Regions from separate parts of the Rahnella sp. PD4 genome, predicted to be linked through region 3. Evidence: predicted binding sites of a transcription regulator. Region 3 holds the regulator's gene; each other region holds the start of a gene.
What was found. Region 3 encodes PhoB, which activates phosphate uptake and scavenging genes when phosphate is short. Its sites were predicted from a motif close to CTGTCATAAAACTGNCNNAT; they were not measured.

Region 1 (7,697 bases), on a different contig from region 3:
GCATTTCACGGCAGAAAATGTCGCCGGTGAAATGGCCTATCTGCAACAGACGCAACATGCCGGATTTGAACGGCCGTATGGCTGGGCGTGGTGTCTGGCGCTGAGCCAGCAATTGCATGAAATGACCCTGCCACAGGCTGCGGAATGGGCGAAAACGCTCGCGCCCATGAGCCGGTTCTTCGAAAAGAGTTTTAGCACGTTTCTGCCAAAGGCAACCTATCCCCTGCGGGTCGGCAGCCATTTCAACACAGCTTTTGCCCTGGCGTTAACACTGGATTATGCCCGCTGTGTTAAGCATCACAAACTGGCAGAATTGATCGAAGAAACGGCATTGCGCTGGCATCTTGAAGATGTGCATTGTCAGGCATGGGAACCGGGCGGTGATGAATTCCTTTCACCTTCCCTGATGGAAGCTGAACTGATGCGCCGCGTTTTACCGCCCGAAGCATTTGTGACCTGGTTTGGCCGTTTTTTACCGGATCTGGCGCACAGCCAGCCTGCGACACTGTTTATCCCCGCCACGGTCACTGACCGCAGCGACGGTAAAATTGGCCATCTGGACGGGCTGAATCTCAGCCGTGCCTGGTGTCAGCGTTCGCTGGCCTCTGCGCTGCCAGCGGGTGATCCGCGTGCGGTCTTGCTACGTCAGACGGCAGAAGCCCATCTGCACAGCGCGCTGAACCATCTCGACAGCACCTATATGGGCGAGCACTGGCTGGCAACCTTTGCCCTGTTAGCACTCGAAGCCTGACAGCCCGTCACCTCTGTTCAGCCGCAGGATTACCGTAAACCCGTTAACGAATGATCCCGCGCGCTGAATGAAGGAAAAAAGCATTGAAGTGGCACAGTAACGGATATTCCGTGCTGAGCCGCTCAATTTCTGACTTTACCCGTTCAATCGTTTCCTGCCGGTGATAAAGCAAATCGTACAGATAGCGGATGATATTTTGCTGCGTACTGCCAGCCCGGCAAAATTCTGCTGTCTGCTCGTTTATCCCTTTAGGTACCGCGCGGTTTCCGCCTGCCATCACAAACGGCGGCACATCCTGCACCACACACGTATTGGCAAGCAAACGGGCTCCCGCACCAATAATACAAAACTGATGCACTGCGCTCAGGGCATCAATCCGCGCATCATTACCTAATAAAACATGCCCTGCCAGAGCACTATGTTCGCCAATGAACGTGGCATTTCCCACCTGGCAGTCATGGCCGAGATGGACACCCCGCTCAAAAATATTCAGATGCCCTATCCGGGTCATACCGCCGCCCTGTACAGTGCCTCGATGTAATGTGGCATGGCAGCCAATCTGGTTTCCATTGCCGATTTCCAGCCCGGTAGGTTCTCCGGCGTATTTCAAATCCTGACTGATTTCGCCAATGGATGAGCCTCTGCCAATCTGATTATCCCTACCTATTTTGGTATTGCCGTTGATGATGACATGCGAAGAAATGCATGTTCCTTCGCCAATTTGCACACCCGCTGAAATAACACAAAAAGGCCCGATAACCACTCGCGGCCCAATAATCACACCGGGTTCAATAATGCTGCTGGCCGCAATGATGGCCGAAGATGAGATCAACACGAATATCCTTCTGACAGCCCGCAGACAGTCAGTGATGAATTAAACCGGTCAGGCATAATCAGGGAAAGACAAAATGAGCGGAGGGAAACGCGCTCAGAGAGGTTTAAACAAAGGGTGTTTCGTTGAACATCCACATCGCTACGCCGGTGAGCATAAGGCTTCATGCAAGAAAAGGCGGTCTCTTATATTTTATATATTTTCTGAACTTTTTCAGAAACGCTGCAGGATGAAGGATTTATGACGGGTAGATTAAGGCTTTCTTAAGCTTGGATGAATATTCTTATGAATATTCATTTCCGTACGTTATCTTTCCCTCACATTAACCCTGCTACCGTCATTTTGTTGGGAGTTTTCATTGCGCTATATATTTCCGAAGATCAGCTACTTTACGCTGACTTTATTGCTGACCCTGTATTTTACCTTTGTGGTTAACTTACCTATTTTGTTGCATTTTTACCGCATCTTAAATGCACTGCCCGCATACAATCTGGCTTTCGCCCTGAGCATTCCGGTCGCGCTGTTTGCCGCACTGAACTTTGTGTTCACCCCTTTCAGTTTTCGCCCGTTGCTTAAGCCATTCTTCATTATCGTGCTCCCGGTCAGTGCCCTCGCCAGTTTCGCGATGATGACCTTCCAGGTCGTTTTCGATCGCGGCATGATCGAGAATATCCTCGAGACGCAATCTGCTGAAGCATCTTCATACCTGAATCTGAAAGTGGTGCTGTGGTTTGTCTTCACCGGCGTTTTGCCCGCGATTTTGCTTTTCCTGACACCGGTCAGCTATGAAAAAACACCGCTGCGCCGTCTGGGAGTACGCCTGGTGTCAATGGTGATTTCATTGCTGGTCGTTGCTTCCATTGCCGGCGTTTTTTACAAAGATTATGCTTCCGTTGGCCGTAACAACCGCACTCTGAATCTGGAAATCGTACCGACCAACTATCTTTACAGTGCGTTCCAGTACATGAATCACCGTTACTTCACACCGAAAATGCCGTTCCGGACTCTTGGTAATGATGCAAAACTGGTACAACAACCGGGGCAAAAACCCAATCTGGTGTTTCTGGTGATCGGGGAAACAGCACGGGCGCAAAATCAGTCGTATGAGGGATACGCCAAACCAACCAATCAGTACACGCAAGCCATTCCGGACGTGGTGTACTTTACGAAGATGACGTCATGCGGTACGGCAACGGCAATTTCTGTGCCGTGCATGTTCTCAAACATGAAACGCACCAGTTACGACGCCAACCGCGCCCGTAACAGTGAAGGTTTGCTGGATATTCTGCATAAGGCCGGCGTTTCAGTATTCTGGAAAGACAATGACGAAGGCTGTAAAGGGGTCTGCGACCGTGTGCCGAATGTCACCATTAATACCCAAAAAGACGGTAAATATTGTGATGGTGATACCTGCTACGACATGGCACTGATGCAGAATATTGATGATGACATCAAGGCTGACGGCAAAAATACGCTGATTAGCTTACATCTGATCGGCAGCCACGGCCCGACATATTACAAACGCTATCCTCAGGAATTCCGCAAGTTCATGCCTGACTGCCCGCGCAGCGACATTGAAAACTGTTCACAAGAACAACTGGTGAATACCTACGATAATACGCTGCTTTACACGGATTACATGGTGTCGCAGGTGATTGAAAAAGCGAAGCAGTATCAGGATAAGTACAATGTGGCCGTCATTTATCTTTCCGACCATGGTGAATCCTTGGGTGAAAATGGCCTGTATCTGCACGGTACGCCTTACAGCGTGGCACCGGCGCAACAGACCCATGTGCCGATGCTATTCTGGCTGTCTGATGGCTATGTCAAAGCGCAGGGAATAGATATGCAATGCCTGAAATCCAATGCTGCGAACAAAGACGTTTCGCAGGATAACCTGTTCCACACCGTGCTGAGCGCGATGAACGTACAGACCTCAGAACGTGATCCACAACTGGATATTCTGGCGGCCTGCCGCCCATCTCAGAAGTAGTCACGCCCGTAGCTGAAAGGGTTTGCTGCCAGAATGTTATGGCAGCAAACCGCACTCTGTCAGAATGCTTGTTGCCAGTGCGCTGACCGTTTTATCGAACTGCTCAGATTGATTATCCATCACCATATACAGTGCCGTTTGCCGCACCGTTCTGGTTGTTAATTCAAGACGGCGAAGCAAACCGCTCTCCAGCGTTTTCTCCACACTTTCCAGCGGCAGCCAGCCGTATCCTACGCCCACCATAATCGCTTCCATCGCGGCCCCGACAGTAGTGAAGGTCCAGCTGGCACGGGTGCCGGATGGTGCATTTTCATTACGCGGCGAGTGCCGGTCGGCCACGCTGATCAGCGGGAAGCGTGCCAGGTCCTCTGCGGTCAGCGGAACGGCGAGGCTCATCAGCGGATGATCGTTTTTCGCCACCGGGACAAAATCCACGTCCAGCAGAAAGCGTCCCTGTATGGCATTTTCCGGTGCCAGCGTGGTGATGTATAAATCAGCAGACCGTTCGTTTAATTGCTCCAGGCTTTCTCCGCGCAAAATTTCCGTCAGGTGCACCCGGGTATCGGGAAATTGTTGTTGAAAACTTTTAAGCGCGCGAAACAACCGGTATTTCGGAAAGACGCTGTCGACCACCAGGCTCAGTTCGGTGCGTGTTCCGCCTTTCAGCCCGGCAGCGCGGTGCTCAAGCTGCAAAAAGGCTGAAATAAGCGGCATTGCCTGCGTCAGCAACGCCCGTCCCTGCCCGGTCAGGGTCGCTTTACGACCCTGAATTTCCAGCAACGGCAGGCCAAGCCGTTCCTGCAATCCGCTCAGCGCATAACTGACAGAAGACTGGCTGCGGTTCAGCACCCGCGCTGCCTGCGCGTAACTCCCCTGTTCAATGACCGTCTGCAACACCACCCACTGCTCAAGAGTGGTTCGTGGAAGTGCCATGCTTTTTTCCTTCGGAGAAATTTATCGGAATTTTAGATGCTTTTTATCAGAAAAGAGCGTTTTTTTATCAATTTTTTAGCGTGTACTCTCTCTCTATCGAAACAGCACTGACATACGGCGCACTAATAAGGAGAATTATTATGAGCAGCTTTGATAAACACGACCTGAGCAATTTCATCGGCAAACACGTGGTTTACACCTATGACAATGGCTGGAATTATGAAATCTATGTGAAAAATGCCGGAACGCTGGATTACCGCATTCATAGCGGGCTGGTTGGCAACCGCTGGGTGAAAGATCAGCAAGCTTATATCGTGCGTGTGGCTTCTGATGTGTACAAAATTTCCTGGACAGAGCCGACCGGTACCGATGTCAGCCTGATAGTCAACCTGGGTGACAACGTGTTCCACGGCACGATTTTCTTTCCACGCTGGATCATGAACAATCCGGAAAAAACCGTTTGCTTCCAGAACGAACATATTCCGCTGATGAATTCATATCGCGATGCCGGCCCGGCTTATCCGACGGAAGTCATTGATGAATTCGCGACCATAACTTTCGTCCGCGACTGCGGCGCCGACAATAACGCGGTGATCGACTGCCCGGCCAGCGAGTTACCGGCTAACTTCCCGGACAATCTGCGTTAATCACTAAACCACAGACATAAAAAACCACAGTCCGTAATGGCTGTGGTTTTTTATGAACAGGGGTCAGAGATACAGGCCGTCAGCGTGCCAGCGTTTTCAGCAGCGTCGCATTGAATTTTTCCGGTTCTTCCATCTGCGGTGCGTGTCCAAGGCCTTTAAACTCGATCAGTTTCGCGTGCGGAATAAGCTTCGCAACCTGTTTGCCCAGCACGTTGTAATGGCCGATTTTGGCTTTCACCGCAGGCGGGGCAATATCGCTGCCAATGGCTGTGGTGTCAGCCGTGCCAATTATCAGGGTGGTGGGTACGCGGAGATTTTTGAATTCGTAAAAGACCGGCTGAGTGAAAATCATGTCGTAAATCAGCGCTGAGTTCCATGCTACCAGCTTGTGCCCCGGACCGTTATTCAGGCCTGCCAGCATATCGACCCAGCGGTCATATTCCGGTTTCCATTTATTCACGTAATACGTTTTTAATTCGTACTGTTTAATGCTGTCCGCTGAGGTTTTCAGTTCGCGATCATACCACTGATCGACCGTACGATAGGGAACACCTTTGGCTTTCCAGTCTTCCAGACCAATCGGGTTCACCAGCACCAGTTTCGTCACTTCCGGCGCATACATCAGGCTGTAACGTGTCGCCAGCATGCCGCCAGTCGAATGCCCGACAATAACGGCTTTGCTGATTTTAAGGTTTTTCAACAACTCATGCGTGTTGGTCGCCAACTGCTGGAAACTGTACTGGTAATGGGAAGGCTTGGTCGATGAACAGAACCCGACCTGATCAGGCGCGATAACCCGATAGCCATGACTTACCAGAGCCGAAATAGTGTCATCCCAGGTTGCGGCACAGAAATTCTTGCCATGCATCAGCACCACAGTCTGGCCGTTTTTATGCCCGGCAGGGGCAACGTCCAGATAGCCCATTTGCAGCGGTGCACCCTGGGAACTAAAGGAAAATTGCTTCAGCGGGAACGGATAATCAAATCCCTGCAATTGCGGGCCGTAAGCGGGAGCGTCTGCCGCCATTATTGAGCCGGAGAAAGAAAAGGATAAAACAGCCGCATAAAAGAGCACTTTAAAACGGGGAAGCATCGGGTTGTCCTGGTGGCGTTCACTGAACAGACGGCGTAAAACACTATGCTACAAAATTTACGCCTTCAGAAAAACCACTTAAGACCGGCTGATTCAGTCTTTCGTTTGCAAAATGTAACGGTATGTCCGGTAAATACTCATCCTGGCCGCCGGGGGCCGGTTTTGATTTAAACTTATTACAGTTGAATCCATAACTATTCATAATATGAATTAAAAATGAGATTATCAGCACTCTCAGATTGGCCTTGTTATTTGCCTTGTGGCAGTGAATAACACCGTTATAGGTTATATTGACGGGGCGAATCGTCGCTCTCAGGCTCTCACTGGTGGTTACCCTTGACCTTAAATTGGTTAAACCGACGCTCTGTCCGGATATGCGTTTCACTGCTCGCCTTCGTTGTTGTCGCTGCACTCGGAACATTGGCAATCTCATGGCAAACATCTCAGGGATTACGACGTGATACCGCTGCAAATTTGCAACAATCCGTGAGGCTGGTGGATATGACGCTGGATAATGCCGCCATTGCAACCAGTGCCGTTGAAAATCTGATTGGCATGCCCTGTGATGCCAGGATTCTGCAAGCGCTGCGCTGGCAGGTGGCGAAAGTGCCCAATGTCCGTACGGTCAATCTTTATCACCAGGATACGATTTACTGCACTTCCCTGTTTGGCCCGCGCTCTGACACTATCTCGACCGACAAATTCGTGGGTGGCAGACTGATGCTGATGAGCGGTAACAGCGTCACGCCTAATCACCCCCTTATTGCCTATCGTCATGATGTTAACAGCAGCGGTGTGCTGGTCGGTGTCGATGGCTATTTTCTGCATAACATTCTGTCATTGCTCAGTACCCATGCTTATCTGGCGTTACAGGTTGGCGACCAGTGGATGGACAGTAACGGCATCATTCACCGCGGTGAAGACTGGCCGGCCGGCGAACGCATGGAGCTGACTTCTCAGCACTATCCTTACGCTATACGTTTAGTGATCCGCCAAAGTGATCACTGGGGTTATGTCTTCGATTACGCAACCGTCAGTCTGGTGCTATTTCCGCTGCTCAGCTTATTTATCGCGTTCATGACTTATATTCTGCTCGGTCGCGTGGGCGGCCCGACAGCTGCCCTGAAAGAGGCGCTGGAGAAAAAACAGTTCATCGCGTATTTGCAACCCGTCGTGGACGGCACTACCCATCAGGTGACGGGGGCTGAAGTCCTGATGCGCTGGCAACATCCGCAGTCAGGTCTGATCCCGCCTTATCAGTTCATTCCGCTGGCTGAAGAGAGCGGCCTGATTGTGCCCATGACTCGCCTCATCATGGCACAGGTGCGTGAGCAGTTCGGCCCGCTGGCGGCACAGTTGCCTAAAAATTTCCATTTCGGTTTCAATATCTGCGCCAGTCATTTCAAAGACCACTCACTGGCTGAAGACTGCAAAGCTTTTATTGATGC
Region 2 (7,697 bases), on a different contig from region 3:
GCCGGGATAACAGCGGTAACTGCGGCTCCACTGCTGCACGTTCATGTCCTTAAACGGCGCATCGGCCAGTTGCAGGAAACTGATTTTTTCCAGCGGCACTTCATCCAGACGGTCCAGATTGTCACCCACCGCTAAAATATGAAAACTGTCGAGCACAATACCCAGCGCCGGGCTATTCACCTCGCGCACCCGATCCCACGCCTGACGGTAGCGGTTGATATGCTTCCCCCATGCCAGTGCTTCATAGCCAATGCGGATAGCATACGGCTGCGCCATTGCGGCCAGCGCCGCGAGATCGGCAATCTGTACCTCGCGCTCCGGCGAACTGGCGGGATCAGTATTGCTGCACACCAGTAAATGGTCGCATCCCAGTTCGCTCATCAGATCGAACTGACGGCGTGCGCTGGCAAGTTTTTCAACCCGCTTCTCCGCAGGCACCCCTTCGAAATCACGGAAAGGTTGCAGCAGGAAAATGCGCAGGCCGAGGGAATCGGCCAGGTTACGGATAGCCGCCGGTTTGACCGGACTTTTAAGTAAATCATCTTCGAATATCTCTACACCATCAAACCCTGCCGCCGCAATAGCAGTGAGTTTTTCTGGCAAAGTTCCTGGTACTGAAACTGTCGCAATAGAATGTAACCGGGTTGTTGCAGGCAAAATGGCGTCCTTTAATTCAGGCTTCGATACTTACAGTAGTGAACCCTCATGCCACGTTCGTCAAGTGCGGCGAAGTTGTATGAACGCACAGATTGTATCTGGACGAAGCAATGGTTAATCTCTGTGGCGAGAATGGGGTTAATGAAGAGGATAAGACGCTGAGCAGCCAAAATTCCCCGGCGCCGGGACGTAAAAATGATCCGATAGGGCTCAGGCAGCGCATTTTCGACAGTGCTCTGGCTGAATTCGCTGAATCCGGTCTGATGGGCGCGCGCATGGAAAACATTGCCTCCAATGCCCGTACTACGAAACGTATGGTGGTCTATCACTATAAGACCAAAGAAGCCCTGTATATGCTGGTGCTGGAGCACGTTTATCGCGGTATTCGTCAGCATGAACTGGAACTGGACTTATCTTCCCTGCCACCGGCGGAAGCGATCGTTAAACTGGTGGAAGCCAGCTTTGATTTCCATGTCTCTCATCCGGAATTCATCCGTATTGTGTCCACGGAAAACATGCTGCGTGGCCGGTTTATCCGCCAGTCCACCAGCATCCGTGAAATTAACAAAACGGCATTAACGCTGCTGGAAGATATCCTTGAACGTGGTAAACAAAGCCATCTGTTTAAGGATGATGCGCAGGCGCGTGACGTTCACCGCCTCATCAGCAGCCTGTGTGTGCACCAGGTCGCTAACCAATATACGTTCGGCGCTTTGTTTGAAAATCCGGATGAAGGGGATTTACAGACCGCCCATTATCGCCAGCTGGCTGTCATGGTTGCCCTGCGATATGTGATGAAATAATTGTGTTGATCGGACGCTGGTATCGATCTGAAAGCAAAAAGGCCTCGTCTGAGGCCTTTTTTGTGCGGCAATCTCAGCAAACCGTTATTCTTTCGGCGCGTCTTTGCCGTCTGTCAGTAATTTATCCAGTGCGTCGCCGCCGACATGACGGAAATCCTGACCTTTCACGAAGTAGAAAATGAACTCGCAAATGTTCTGGCAGCGGTCACCGATACGCTCGATAGAACGGGCGCAGAACAGCGCGGTCAGCACGCTTGGAATCGTCCGCGGATCTTCCATCATGTAAGTCATCAGCTGGCGCACGATGCCTTCATATTCCTGATCCACTTTTTTGTCTTCACGGTAAATACGCACCGCTTCGTCAAGATCCATACGTGCAAAAGCATCCAGCACATCATGCAGCATCTCTACGGTATGACGCCCCAGCGATTCCAGGCTGACCAGCAACGGCTGGTGCAAATGTGAGAATTTTTCCAGCGCCGTGCGGCAGATTTTATCGGCCACATCACCGATACGCTCGAGTTCAGAAATGGTTTTGATAATCGCCATCACCAGACGTAAATCGCTGGCGGTTGGCTGGCGCTTGGCAATGATGCGCACACAAGCTTCGTCGATCGCCACTTCCATCAGGTTAACTTTGTCATCGCCTTTGATAACGCGTTGCGCCAGTTCGGCATCCTGATTGTGCATCGCAGTGATGGCATCAGTCAGTTGTTGCTCAACCAGGCCACCCATCGCCAGAACCTGTGTGCGGATGTGCTCAAGCTCTGCATTAAACTGGCCAGAAATGTGTTTGTTTAAGTTCAGGTTATCCATTCTTTTTACCTCAACCGTAGCGGCCAGTAATGTAATCTTCAGTCTGTTTGCGCGCTGGTGAAGTGAACAGCGAGTCAGTGTCGCTGTATTCGATCAGTTCGCCCAGATACATAAACGCAGTGCGATCTGAACAACGCGCAGCCTGCTGCATGTTGTGAGTCACAATCACCACGGTGTAATCAGATTTTAGCTCGGTGATCAGTTCTTCGATACGACCGGTAGAAATTGGATCGAGCGCGGAGCAAGGTTCATCGAGCAATAAAACGTCAGGGCGGATCGCAATACCACGCGCGATACACAGACGCTGTTGCTGACCGCCGGACAGGCTATAACCGCTCTGGTGCAGCTTGTCTTTGGATTCATTCCACAGCGCGGCTTTAGTCAGCGCCCATTGCACGCGCTCATCCATGTCCGTGCGGGACAACTTCTCAAACAGGCGGACACCAAACGCAATGTTGTCATAAATTGACATCGGAAACGGCGTCGGTTTCTGGAAGACCATGCCAACTTTGGCACGCAGCAGCGCGATATCTTGCTTATCAACCAGTATGTTTTCGCCATCAAGCAGGATTTCACCTTCAGCATGCTGTTCCGGATACAACTGGTACATTTTGTTAAACGTACGCAGCAGCGTGGATTTGCCACAACCTGAAGGGCCGATGAATGCCGTGACTTCGTTCTTAGCAATATCCAGGGAAATATTTTTCAGCGCGTGGAATTTGCCGTAATAAAAGTTCAGATCACGAACCTGAATTTTGCTGTTGGATGCGTCAGTCATTCGACTCATTAAGACATCTCTCTTTTTCGTGCGCCGCATGGCGACGCCGGGTAAACAGTGACAGCAGCCGTTATCGCCTGCCATCAATAATGAATTAACTTATTGCTTTTTCGGGGCAAAAATCACACGCGCCAGGATGTTCAGTAACAGCACACAAACCGTAATCAGCAGCACGCCCGCCCAGGCCAGTTGTTGCCATTCGCCGAACGGGCTCATCGCAAACTTAAAGATGGTGACCGGCAGGTTAGCAATCGGCTGCATCATGTCGGTGCTCCAGAACTGATTGGAGAGCGAGGTGAACAGCAGCGGCGCGGTTTCACCGGCAATACGGGCAATCGCCAACAGTATCCCGGTAATAATGCCGGAAACAGAGGCTTTCAGCGTGATGGCTGAGATCATTTTCCACTTCGGCGTACCCAGCGCATAAGCCGCTTCACGCAGGCTGTCCGGCACCAGTTTCAGCATATTTTCCGTGGTGCGGATAACAATCGGGATCTGTAACAGCGCCAGCGCCAGCACACCCGCCCATCCGGAGAAATGCCCCATTTTTGCCACCATGATGGTGTACACAAACAAGCCCACCACAATCGATGGCGCAGAGAGCAGGATGTCGTTAATAAAACGGATGAATTCCGCCAGCCAGGATTTACGACCATATTCGGCGAGATAAATCCCGGCCATGACGCCCAGTGGCGTACCAATCAACGTGGCCCATAAAATCAGTAATCCGCTGCCTGCAATGGCATTAGCCAGACCACCGCCTGCCGTATTCGGTGGCGGGGTGTTCTGCGTGAACAGCGCCAGCGACATTCCGTCAACACCTTTAACGATAGTGGTGAACAGGATCCACACCAGCCAGAACAGGCCAAACGCCATGGTCAGCATGGAGATCATCAGTGCCAGACGGTTTTTCTGACGGCGCCACGCCTGACGTTTTCGACGCGATTCCAGCAGCGCCGGGGTACTTTGCATGTCGAGTGTCGTCATCTTAACGGCCCTCTTTCTTAGCCAGACGCAGGATCATCATTTTCGACAGCGCCAGAACAATAAAGGTAATGACGAACAGGATCAGTCCCAGTTCCATCAGTGCAGAGGTGTGCAATCCGGCTTCCGCTTCGGCAAATTCGTTCGCCAGTGCGGAGGTAATACTGTTGCCCGGCGCGTACAGCGATGCGCTGTCGAGCTGGTAGGTGTTACCGATAATGAAGGTCACCGCCATGGTCTCGCCAAGTGCGCGTCCCAGGCCTAACATCACGCCACCAATCACACCATTTTTGGTGAACGGCAGCACGATGCGCCAGATCACCTCCCATGTGGTGCAACCAATGCCGTAAGCAGATTCTTTCATCATCACCGGCGTTTGTTCGAATACATCACGCATAACGGAAGCTATGTACGGGATGATCATAATGGCGAGAATGACACCTGCCGCCAGAATACCGATACCGAAACCCGGGCCAGCAAACAGTTCGCCAACAATCGGGATACCGGAAAGCACGTCGCCCACTGGCGTCTGGAAATATTGCGCAAACAGCGGGGCGAAAACGAACAGACCCCACATGCCATAAACAATACTGGGGATAGCCGCCAGCAGTTCAATAGCAATCCCCAGCGGGCGCTTCATCCAGTTAGGTGCAAGCTCGGTGAGAAATAATGCGATGCCAAAGCTCACCGGAACAGCAATCAGCAGGGCAATAATGGAGGTTACAACCGTGCCATAAATCGGCACCAGTGCACCAAATTGTTGGTTCGGCGCATCCCAGGTTTTCGTCCACAGGAAGGATAATCCGAACTTTTCAATGCTCGGCAGAGAAGCAATAAACAGCGAGACGATAATGCCGCCCAGCATAAATAGCACTATCAGCGCTGCCAGTTTAACCAGCGCGCCGAAGATGATGTCACCGTTTTTGCCAGGTGCCTTGATAGCCGGCTTGTATTCAGCCATACCACTCTCTTTTAATTCAGATTTAATTCCCTCCCCGGCCGGAGAGGGAATGAAGCAGAGTTACTATACCCAAAATAATTGGAGTTGCACCAAGGCAGCAAGCAAGTGAATCCCGATGAGCTTACTCAAGTAAGTGATTCGGGTGAACGAGCGCAGCTAACGCCGGTGCAGCTTCAGGTATGACGGGTATTCCTAGTACAGTGCTTTACCGCTGCTGTCTTTGATGTTGGTCTTCCATGCTGCACGGATCTGCTCTACAACAGAGGCTGGCAGTGCGGCATAGTCCAAATCAGTTGTCAGTTTGGTGCCATTTTTGTAGGCCCAGTCGAAGAACTTCAGCACTTCTGCGCCCTTCGCTGCATCTTGCTGATCTTTGTAAACCAGGATGAAAGTGGTGGAGCTGATTGGCCACGCATTATCACCTTTCTGATTGGTCAGGTCCTGAGCGAAGGTTTTGCTCCAGTCAGCGCCTTTAGCAGCTGCACTGAAGGAGGCTTCCGTCGGGCTGATAGCTTTGCCGTCTGCATCGACCAGCTTGGTATAAGCCAGGTTATTTTGCTTAGCATAAGCATATTCAACGTAACCGATTGAACCTGGCAGACGCTGTACGAATGCGGCCACACCGTCATTGCCTTTGCCACCGAGACCCGTTGGCCAGTTCACCGTTGAACCTGCACCGATTTTGTCTTTCCACTCGCTGTTGACTTTCGCCAGATAGCTGGTGAATACGAACGAAGTACCGGAACCGTCAGCACGACGCACCACTGCGATGTTGGTGTCTGGCAATTTCACACCCGGGTTCAGCTTAGTGATCGCTGCGTCGTTCCACTTTTTGATTTTACCGAGGTAAATGTCACCCAGCGTTGCGCCATCGAGTGTCAGCTGACCAGATTTGATGCCAGGGATGTTAACAGCCAGCACCACGCCACCGATCACGGTAGGGAACTGGAACAGGCCATTTTTATTCAGATCTTCTTCTTTCATCGGTGCATCAGATGCGCCGAAATCAACGGTCTTGGCGATGATTTGTTTTACACCGCCGGAAGAACCGATGCCCTGGTAGTTCACCTGAGTACCGGTTGCTTTCTGATATGCGTCAGCCCACTTAGCATAGACAGGTGCGGGGAAGGTGCCGCCAGCGCCAGTCAGGTTAGTGGCAGCGAAAGCAGACATTGCTGTGAGGGAGAAAGTCGCTGCTACAAAACCGGCGACGGTGTTACGCATCAATTTCATGTTCCACTCCTGGTGGTTTTAAACTTCCCGACTGATGTCGACGTTAATTAAAGTGTTTGGCACAGGAGGAAAATAGGACAGTTTAGTGACAGTAAAATGTACGTTATATGACAGTTTTATGACACCGTTCACAATTCGAACCACCCGGGCAATATGAAGGTGTTTTAAGCGGGAAAAGCCGGTTATTACACCGGCAGATAATGAAAAACAGGTAAATTAACGCCCTTTTTTCTTACGACCAGGCTGGGCAAAACGCTTGCGGGATGCAGAATTAGCTTCAGGTTTTTCGGTATTTTTTGTTTTTGTGGCAGCCGGTTTTGTGACAACCGCTTTTTTAGCCTGAGTATGCTTTGCCTGCGTTTTTTTCGCCGGTTTATCTTCAGACGAGGAGTTTTCAATCAGCCTGAATAACTCGATCAATTCATCATCGGTTAAATCCCGCCATTCTCCCGGTGGAACACCTTTCAGGTTGATGTTCATAATACGCACGCGCTCAAGCTTAGTGACTTCATAACCGAAGTGCTTACACATACGGCGGATCTGTCGGTTAAGCCCCTGTACCAGCGTAATACGAAACACCATGGGTGCTTCTTTCTTTACTTTGCATTTCTTGGTCACCGTGCCAAGCATCGGCACGCCAGCGCCCATACCTGCAATAAATTCGTCAGTGATCGGTTTATTAACGGTCACGATGTACTCTTTTTCGTGATCATTACCGGCACGCAGGATTTTATTGACCAGATCGCCATGGTTAGTCAGTAAAATCAGCCCCTGGGAATCTTTATCCAGACGGCCAATCGGGAAGACACGCTTGCTGTGATTGACGAAATCACGGATATTGTCCCGCTCCCCCTCTTCCATCGTGGTGATAATACCTACCGGCTTGTTCAGCGCGATAAGCACCAGATCTTCTTCATCACGTGGCTCGATAAGCTGACCGTTAACTTTCACCACGTCTGTGGCAAACACCTGAGCCCCCACTGCGGCACGCCTGCCGTTGATGAAAACATTTCCCTGTTCGATGTAACGATCGGCATCGCGGCGTGAGCAGATACCGCTCTCGCTAATGTATTTGTTAAGACGAATGGAGGAATTGGTCAGCATTCAGCGGGGTACCTTCAGAAAAACGCGAACTATACCTTATCCGGGGCGGGTTACGAAGCCTGAGAGGGGAGAATCGTGATCGGCTGCCGGGAAAGTGGGGAATCAGGCAAAAACATTCTGAAAATAGAAAAGCGCCCCGGGAGGCGCTTATATATCGCATAGCTGAAACCGGACAGTCTTATTCGACAGTCACAGATTTCGCCAGGTTACGTGGCTGGTCAACGTCGGTACCTTTAATCAGGGCAACGTAGTAGGACAGCAACTGTAGCGGAACGGTATAGAAAATAGGTGCGACAATTTCCTCAACGTGTGGCAGCTGGATAATCTTCATGCCTTCACTGTCGGTAAAACCGGCATCCTG
Region 3 (7,697 bases):
GGCGTGTGGTTGACGGCGTTATACACCAGATTCGATACCGCACTGCGCAACTGATCTTCATTACCAAAGACGTTCAGTTTGTCATTAATGCGAAACACCACCTCATGCCGGCCGTTGCTTAACGTTTGCACCTCACGTTCGAGCATACCGAGCATCACCGGAATATCGACTTTCTCATGCAAATCAATATTCGCTGAAGCTTCGATTTTCGACAGCGTCAGCAACTGCTTCACCAGCCCGTCCATTCGCCGCGTCTGTTCCTGCATGGTATCCAGTGCTTTGGTGCGGAAAGGTTCTTCCAGTTTGGCGTCTTCCATCATTTCCAGATATCCCTGCAATACGGTCAGCGGGGTTCTCAGCTCATGACTGACGTTAGCAAAGAAGTTACGCCGGGCACCTTCAAGCTGACGCATCTGTGTGACATCGCGTGCCACCATCAGCAGTTGCCCTTCTGAATAAGGCATAACGCGAAACTCGACGTAATGCTCGTTATTGAGTTGCAGATTCAGCGCCCGACTGAAATCGCGGGTCTGGATCCACAGCCGGAATTCCGGATAACGCAGCAGGTTGAAGATATGTTGCCCGTTATCTTCCGGCCAGCGGAAACCGAGCAGATCCTGCGCCAGCCCGTTACACCAGAAAATATTGCCTTCTTCCGTGGTCAGCACCACGGCATCGGGCAGCGATTCAGCACCGCTGCGAAAACGTTTGATCAACTGACCTAATTCGCGACGCCGACGCCGGTTGCGCATCTGCATCTGGTTAAGCCCGTAGAACAGCGGCTCCCAGCTCCAGCGGCCGTTCGGCGGCGTAATACTGCGGTCAAGCCACAGCCAGTGAGAGAGTTTAAGCTGGTTGTAATAATTCCAGCCCAGTGCCGCAACCAGCGACACAAACAGGAGCCAGCCGAAATGACCGACGAAAATACCGAGAATTAACGCTGGCAGACAAAAGAGAAAAAATTCGCCGGCCAATCGTTTCCATGACAAACGTTCTAGCACACAGATTCTCCGCTGTGAGGACTCAATAACGCGTTGAAAAACGGTATCCGGTACCACGAACAGTCTGGATCATTCTGTCATGTCCGCTGGTTTCCAACGCCTTACGCAAACGACGAATATGCACGTCTACGGTGCGATCTTCCACATAAACGTTAGTGCCCCAGACGTTATTGAGCAACTGTTCCCGGCTATAAACACGTTCAGAATGCGTCATAAAGAAGTGTAATAACTTAAATTCTGTCGGCCCCATATCAAGCGCCTGTTCGTTGGCCATCACCCGGTGAGACGAGGGATCCAGGCTTAAACCCTGCATGTCGATCACTTCTTCCACCGCCATTGGCGAGATGCGACGCATCACCGCTTTAATGCGGGCAACCAGCTCTTTCGGGGAAAACGGTTTGGTGATGTAATCATCGGCACCGACTTCGAGGCCACGCACCCGATCTTCTTCTTCACCGCGTGCGGTCAACATCATTACCGGAATTTCGCGGGTCAGCGCCTCACGTTTAAGATGCTTAATAAACTGAATACCGGAACCGCCAGGTAACATCCAGTCGAGCAGGATAAGTTCAGGGTAAGGTTCAACAAGCTGCCCAATCGCTGAATCAAAATCCTCAGCTTCTACGGCCTGATAGCCATTTTGTTCCAGTACAAAACACACCATTTCACGGATTGGAGCTTCGTCTTCAACCACCAATATACGTCTAGCCATCGTAGGTCCTGCCAATAGGTTAGCGATCTTTTATTTGATTGCGGGCGCCATTATGCGTCAGTTTTGTGACAGATTTATGAATGAAAAGAATGGTTCATTACAGTCAAATATGACAGATAATTAGCGGCCATCTCGCTGAAATTGGACTGATTTATCGGGGACATCTCCCCCCGCCGACGTTTATACTTTGCCCCATTGTCGTCATCCAGGGTTCATACAGGAGTCTCATGCGCCTGATCCACACGTCAGACTGGCATCTTGGCCAGTACTTTTTCACCAAAAGCCGTGCAGCCGAACATCAGGCATTTCTGCGCTGGCTGACCGGTCAGGTGCAGCAACATCAGGTCGACGCCGTGATTGTCGCGGGTGATATTTTCGATACCGGATCACCGCCCAGTTATGCCCGCGAATTGTATAACCGCTTCGTGGTGGAATTACAACAAACCGGCTGTCAGCTGGTGGTACTGGCTGGCAACCACGATTCCGTCGCAACACTTAATGAATCACGCGAGCTACTTTCCTGCCTGAATACGCGGGTGATTGCCACTGTCGGCGAAAATCTGTCTGAACAGATTTTGGTGCTCAGTCAGCGTGACGGAAAACCGGGCGCGGTACTGTGTGCCATCCCGTTTTTACTCCCGCGTGATCTGCTGGCCAGTCAGGCCGGTCAGTCCGGCAGCGACAAACAACTGGCATTGCAGGAAGCCATCGCCGCACATTATGACGCGCTCTGGCAGGCCGCGCAGGCCAGGCGTGATGAACTTGGCATACCGCTGCCCGTTATTGCAACCGGCCATCTGACCACCGTTGGCGTCAGTACTTCTGATTCCGTGCGTGACATCTATATAGGCACACTTGACGCCTTCCCCGCGCAGGCGTTCCCGCCGGTTGATTATGTGGCGCTTGGCCATATTCACCGCGCACAGTGCGTCGCAAAAACTCACCACATCCGTTACAGCGGTTCGCCAATTGCCCTGAGCTTTGACGAACTGAGCAAAGCCAAAAGTGTGTATCTGCTCGATTTCGACGGGGCAACGCTCAGTGCCATCGACACGCTGGAAATTCCTGTTTTCCAGCCCATGCAGATACTCAAAGGCTCGCTGGCGGAAATTGAAAAGCAACTGGCGCAGTTCGAAGGCGGCGATGCACAAAAACCCGTCTGGCTTGATATCGAAGTCGCCACGCAGGATTATCTCAGCGATATTCAGCGGCGTATTCAGGCGCTGACTGCGGATTTGCCGGTGGAAGTTGTCCTGTTGCGCCGCAGCAAAGAACAGCGCATCAGCAGCATTGAGCAGCAGGAAAAAGAGACCCTCAGTGAACTGAGCGTCAGCGACGTCTTTGAACGGCGGCTGGCGCTGGAGCCGGACCCTGATGCCCCCCGTCAGGCGCGGATGCGCACTCTTTTTGCTCAGGTTGTTGAGCAGGTCACGCACGGTCAGAATGCAGAGGACAGCGCACAATGAAAATTCTCAGCCTGCGTTTAAAAAACCTGAACTCGCTGGAAGGCGAATGGAAAATTGATTTCACTGCCGAGCCGTTCGCCAGCAACGGATTATTCGCGATCACCGGCCCGACCGGTGCAGGGAAAACCACCCTGCTTGATGCCATTTGTCTGGCGCTTTATCATCAGACGCCACGTCTGAACATCACACCAAGCCAGAACGAACTGATGACCCGCCACACCGCCGAATCGCTGGCTGAGGTGGAGTTTGAAGTTAAAGGCGTAGCTTACCGCGCATTCTGGAGCCAGCGTCGTGCTAAAAATTCGCCGGATGGCAACTTGCAGGCACCGAAAGTCGAGCTGGCGTTACTGGCCGGCGGCAAAATTCTGGCCGATAAAGTGCGCGACAAACTCGACGCCATCGCCACACTGACCGGGCTGGATTTCGGCCGTTTCACCAAATCCATGATGCTGTCTCAGGGGCAGTTCGCCGCGTTTCTGAATGCTGATGCCAACGACCGCGCCGAATTGCTGGAAGAACTGACCGGCACCGAAATTTACGGACGGCTGTCTCAGCGCGTCTTTGAGCAACATAAAGAAGCGCGCATCGTACTCGACGGTCTGCATCAGCGCATGTCCGGCATCGAACTGCTCAGCGAAGAACAACGCCAGACGCTGGAGGCACAGCATGCTGAACTGAACGCACAGGAAAACAGCCTCAGCCAACAGGCGCAGCAACGCCTGCGGGATCTGAACTGGCTGCAACAATGGCAACAGGTGCAGCAAAAACTTCAGCAATCTCAGTTGCAGCTGGCTGCCGCTGAGCAGGAAAATCTGGCCGCCGCGCCGCAGTTACAACAGCTGGCACGCAGTGAACCGGCGGAAAAACTGCGTCCGTTACTCAATGACCGTCAGCGTTGTCAGGAAGAGTCACAACGCCTTCAGCAGCATCTGACGCAACTGATACAGCAACAGGAACAGCAGATCGCGCAGATGGCGCCGCTGAACCAGGCAGCAGAACAGGCGCAAACTGCACGTCAGAAGCAGGCCGAAGAACAGCGCCGGATGCAAACGCTGATCGAAGAAAAAATCCTGCCGCTGGACGGTGAAATCGCTCAGTGGCACAAATCACTGGCAGAAACACAGCGGGCGGTCAGTGAATCGCAGAAACAGGCCGCTGACCAGAACACAACACTGCGGCAAATAACGGCAGAACGACAAAAACTGGATGAAGAAAACCGCCAGCATCAAACCCGGCAGACCGCACTGACCGAAGCCCTTAACGCCGCACAGCAGCGTCAGGCAGCTCTGGAAAAACAGCATCCGCTGGCAGCCTTACAGAAACGGCAAACAGAACTGATGCAACTCCGGCCGGTGCGACAACAGCTTTTTTCGCTCGCGCAACTTTTCCCGCAGCTTAACCAGCGCGTGCAGCAACAAAACCAAGATTTTGCGCAGTATCAGGTACAACTGGCTGAGGAAGAGCAGCGCCTGGATAAGATCCGCCTGCAATGTCAGACACAACTTGAACATCTCAACGACGTAAAAACGCTGCATAAACAGGAAATGCTGATCGTCAGCCTCGAAGCTGAACGCGCGAATTTGCAAAGCGGTAAAGCCTGCCCGTTGTGCGGCTCGACCTCGCATCCGGCGGTTGAACACTATCAGGAGATCAAACCTTCTGAAACCGCACAGCGCGTCGAGAAAATGCAGCTTGAATTCGATGCGGTAAAAGCCAGCGGTATCGAACTGGCGGCGAAGATCAAAAGCCTGAAAGAACAGCAAAGACGTCTGCAGATCCTGATGGAGCAGGATCAGCAGCAACTGAATGCGCAGACGGCAAACTGGCAACAGCTCAGCATGCCGCTGAATCTGACGTTTACCCTGCATGACACCACTGACATCTCGCAATGGCTGACCGCCCGCGACGAAGAAGAGCAGCAGTCTCAGGCGCTGACCGGCCAGCACGAACAGCTGGCACGGGCACTTCAACAGGCGAAAGATGCCCTGACTGACGCCCTGAATCTCCAACAGAAAGTACAACAGCAAAGTGCATTGCTGACCGAACGCATTACGCGGCTGGTAGAAATAGAGGCGAAATCTCAGCAAGACCTTGTCCGGTTGCAAAAACAACAGGCCGAAGGTGAAAAAGCGCTTTCTGAGCTTCATGCCCGGCGCCTCGAACTGTTCGGCGAGCGCCAGGTGGCTCAGGTTCGCGAACACTTACATCAGCAACAGCAGGCGGCAGAAAAAGCGTTCAGTGATGCCCAGACCGCGCTGCATAAGGCGCAGGAACAACGCGACCAGCTTGCCGGTCAGCTGGCCAGTGCGCAAAAGCAACAATTACAGACCAGCGCACAACTGACGCAAACGGAACAGGTGTGGCAACAGGCGCTGAGCACCAGCGGGTTTGCCGATGAAGCCGCGGTGAAAGAAGCGCTGCTTGACGACGTGCTGCGCCAACAGCTGCAGCAACGCAAAGAACATCTGCAACAACAACTTGCACAGGCTCAGGCATTACTGACTGACGCCAGAGATATGCTGGAAAAGCATCGTCTTGTCCGCCCTGCTCATCTGAGTGAATCTGACGGTGATCTTAATGCCCTGACCGTGCAGCAGACGGAACTGGCTCAACAACTGAAAGCGTTACAACAACGTCTGGGCGAAGTGAAGAACCAACTGGAAAGCGACAAGCAGCGCCACAGCGGACAACAGGCGCTGATTGCTCAGATAGCGCAGGCACAGCTGACCTGTGATGACTGGGGTTATCTCAATCAGATGATTGGGTCCAGTGACGGGGCGAAATTCCGTAAATTCGCGCAGGGACTGACCCTCGATCATCTGGTTTATCTGGCGAACCGCCAGCTGGAAAAACTGCACGGGCGCTATCTGTTACAGCGCAAAACCAGCGATGCGCTGGAGTTGCAGGTGGTCGATACCTGGCAGGCCGATGCGCTACGTGACACCCGCACATTGTCCGGCGGCGAAAGCTTCCTGGTCAGCCTGGCGCTGGCGCTGGCATTGTCTGATCTGGTCAGCGACAAAACCCGCATCGACTCTCTGTTCCTTGATGAAGGTTTCGGCACGCTTGACGCCGACACGCTGGATACGGCACTGGATGCCCTCGACAGCCTTAACGCCTCGGGTAAAACCATCGGCGTGATCAGCCATGTCGAAGCAATGAAAGATCGCATTCCGGTACAAATCAAAGTCACCAAAGTGAATGGTCTGGGTATCAGCCGTTTAAGCAGTGAATTTAAAGTCTGACCGCGATCTTTTGCGGGGCATGTCGCTAAAAATATTGCTAGCGATATGCCCTGCCGTGGATCCTGATTGTGAGCAGGCGCCCAAAAATCGCACCAGCGCAGTGCGTATCCCTTTGTCAACCTGCTGAATTTAGGCCGCTTCCCGCCCGTTAACAAACTGGCATGCCCTGTGCTTAACGTTATGTATACAAGTTGCAGTACAAGTTGCAATGTATCCATAACCGCTAAGGGAACCGCCCATGAAAAACATCAAACCAGAATGCCGTCCGGTCGATAAAAAACGCCGCCAGCTGATGCAATGGCTTGCCATTACCGGTGGCGTTTCAACCCTGGGTGGCATGATCCCGACGTCGGTTTTTGCAGCCGGCGACGATGAAATCCGTATTGGCTACTGGCCGATTGTCGGCGGTTTACCCTTGTACGTGGCACTTGAACAGGGCTTTTTTAAAGAGGTCGGGCTGAATGTGAAAGGGGTGAAATTCGCCAGCGCACAACAAATTGTTGAAGGGATGATCACCGGCAGGATCCACGGCTGCGCGAATGGTACCGCAACCGGCGCGCTGGGACTGGGGGCCATTACCTCACCGGGTCTGTTTAAAATTATCTGTTCTAATCCGTCAAACCACACGCTGGTGTTAGATGAGTTTCTGGTACCACTGAACAGCCCGGCCAAGGCTATCAGTGATCTGAAAGGCAAGAAAATTGCCTGCGGCCCGGGGATCCAGAACGTCACTATGGCGAAAATTATTCTGGAGAAAAATGGCTTCACTAACCCGTCGGTGATCGAACTGCCGGTGGGGCAACACGCACCTGCCCTGGCCGCCGGGCAAATTGACGGTGTATACACGCTCGAACCGACCGGCACCGTGGGGCGGATGAAAAATCTTTCCCGCACCCTGGAAACCGGCGTGATTTCTAAATATGTGCTCGGCAACGCCGACGCACCGTGGTTTGGCGGTGCCGCAGCACTCAACGCCAGCTTTATTGCCAGCAAGCCTGAAGAAACCAAAAAGTTTATTGCCGCTTATCAGAAAGCGGTGGAATTCATTGCGGCTCACCCTGACAAAGCGCGCGAAAATGTCGCCGGTTACACCAGCATTGAACCGGCGCTGGTGAAGGAAGTGCCGCTGCCGGGCTTTGTGATGTATTCCGGTTTAAAAGGCGACAACCTGCAATGGTTCCAGAAGTTTTATGACGTCTTTACAGAAAGGAAAATCTTCAGCAAGCCGGTGGATGTCGCTTCACTGATTTATCAGGGATGAGGGGAAACAGAA

Region 1: the regulator PhoB is predicted to act here: its motif matches at 1,811-1,830, upstream of ACOZIO_RS00210 (phosphoethanolamine transferase).
Region 2: the regulator PhoB is predicted to act here: its motif matches at 6,338-6,357, upstream of pstS (phosphate ABC transporter substrate-binding protein PstS).

Annotation. Positions count from the first base shown of each region.
Region 1 is NZ_JBLZQF010000001.1:34,920-42,616, reverse strand. Features, by position in the region: gene ACOZIO_RS00220 (DUF2891 domain-containing protein) at 1-751, shown strand, start outside; gene lpxA (acyl-ACP--UDP-N-acetylglucosamine O-acyltransferase) at 795-1,583, opposite strand; gene ACOZIO_RS00210 (phosphoethanolamine transferase) at 1,942-3,576, shown strand; gene ACOZIO_RS00205 (LysR family transcriptional regulator) at 3,613-4,509, opposite strand; gene ACOZIO_RS00200 (phenolic acid decarboxylase) at 4,647-5,156, shown strand; gene ACOZIO_RS00195 (alpha/beta fold hydrolase) at 5,236-6,249, opposite strand; gene ACOZIO_RS00190 (EAL domain-containing protein) at 6,586-7,697, shown strand, end outside.
Region 2 is NZ_JBLZQF010000005.1:333,703-341,399, forward strand. Features, by position in the region: gene ACOZIO_RS15520 (sugar phosphate isomerase/epimerase family protein) at 1-603, opposite strand, end outside; gene ACOZIO_RS15525 (TetR family transcriptional regulator) at 768-1,460, shown strand; gene phoU (phosphate signaling complex protein PhoU) at 1,545-2,276, opposite strand; gene pstB (phosphate ABC transporter ATP-binding protein PstB) at 2,287-3,054, opposite strand; gene pstA (phosphate ABC transporter permease PstA) at 3,154-4,041, opposite strand; gene pstC (phosphate ABC transporter permease PstC) at 4,043-4,999, opposite strand; gene pstS (phosphate ABC transporter substrate-binding protein PstS) at 5,192-6,232, opposite strand; gene rluF (23S rRNA pseudouridine(2604) synthase RluF) at 6,449-7,336, opposite strand; gene glmS (glutamine--fructose-6-phosphate transaminase (isomerizing)) at 7,515-7,697, opposite strand, start outside.
Region 3 is NZ_JBLZQF010000003.1:512,591-520,287, reverse strand. Features, by position in the region: gene phoR (phosphate regulon sensor histidine kinase PhoR) at 1-1,001, opposite strand, end outside; gene phoB (phosphate response regulator transcription factor PhoB) at 1,024-1,713, opposite strand; gene sbcD (exonuclease subunit SbcD) at 1,941-3,179, shown strand; gene sbcC (exonuclease subunit SbcC) at 3,176-6,424, shown strand; gene ACOZIO_RS11260 (ABC transporter substrate-binding protein) at 6,663-7,685, shown strand; gene ACOZIO_RS11255 (ABC transporter permease) at 7,697-7,697, shown strand, end outside.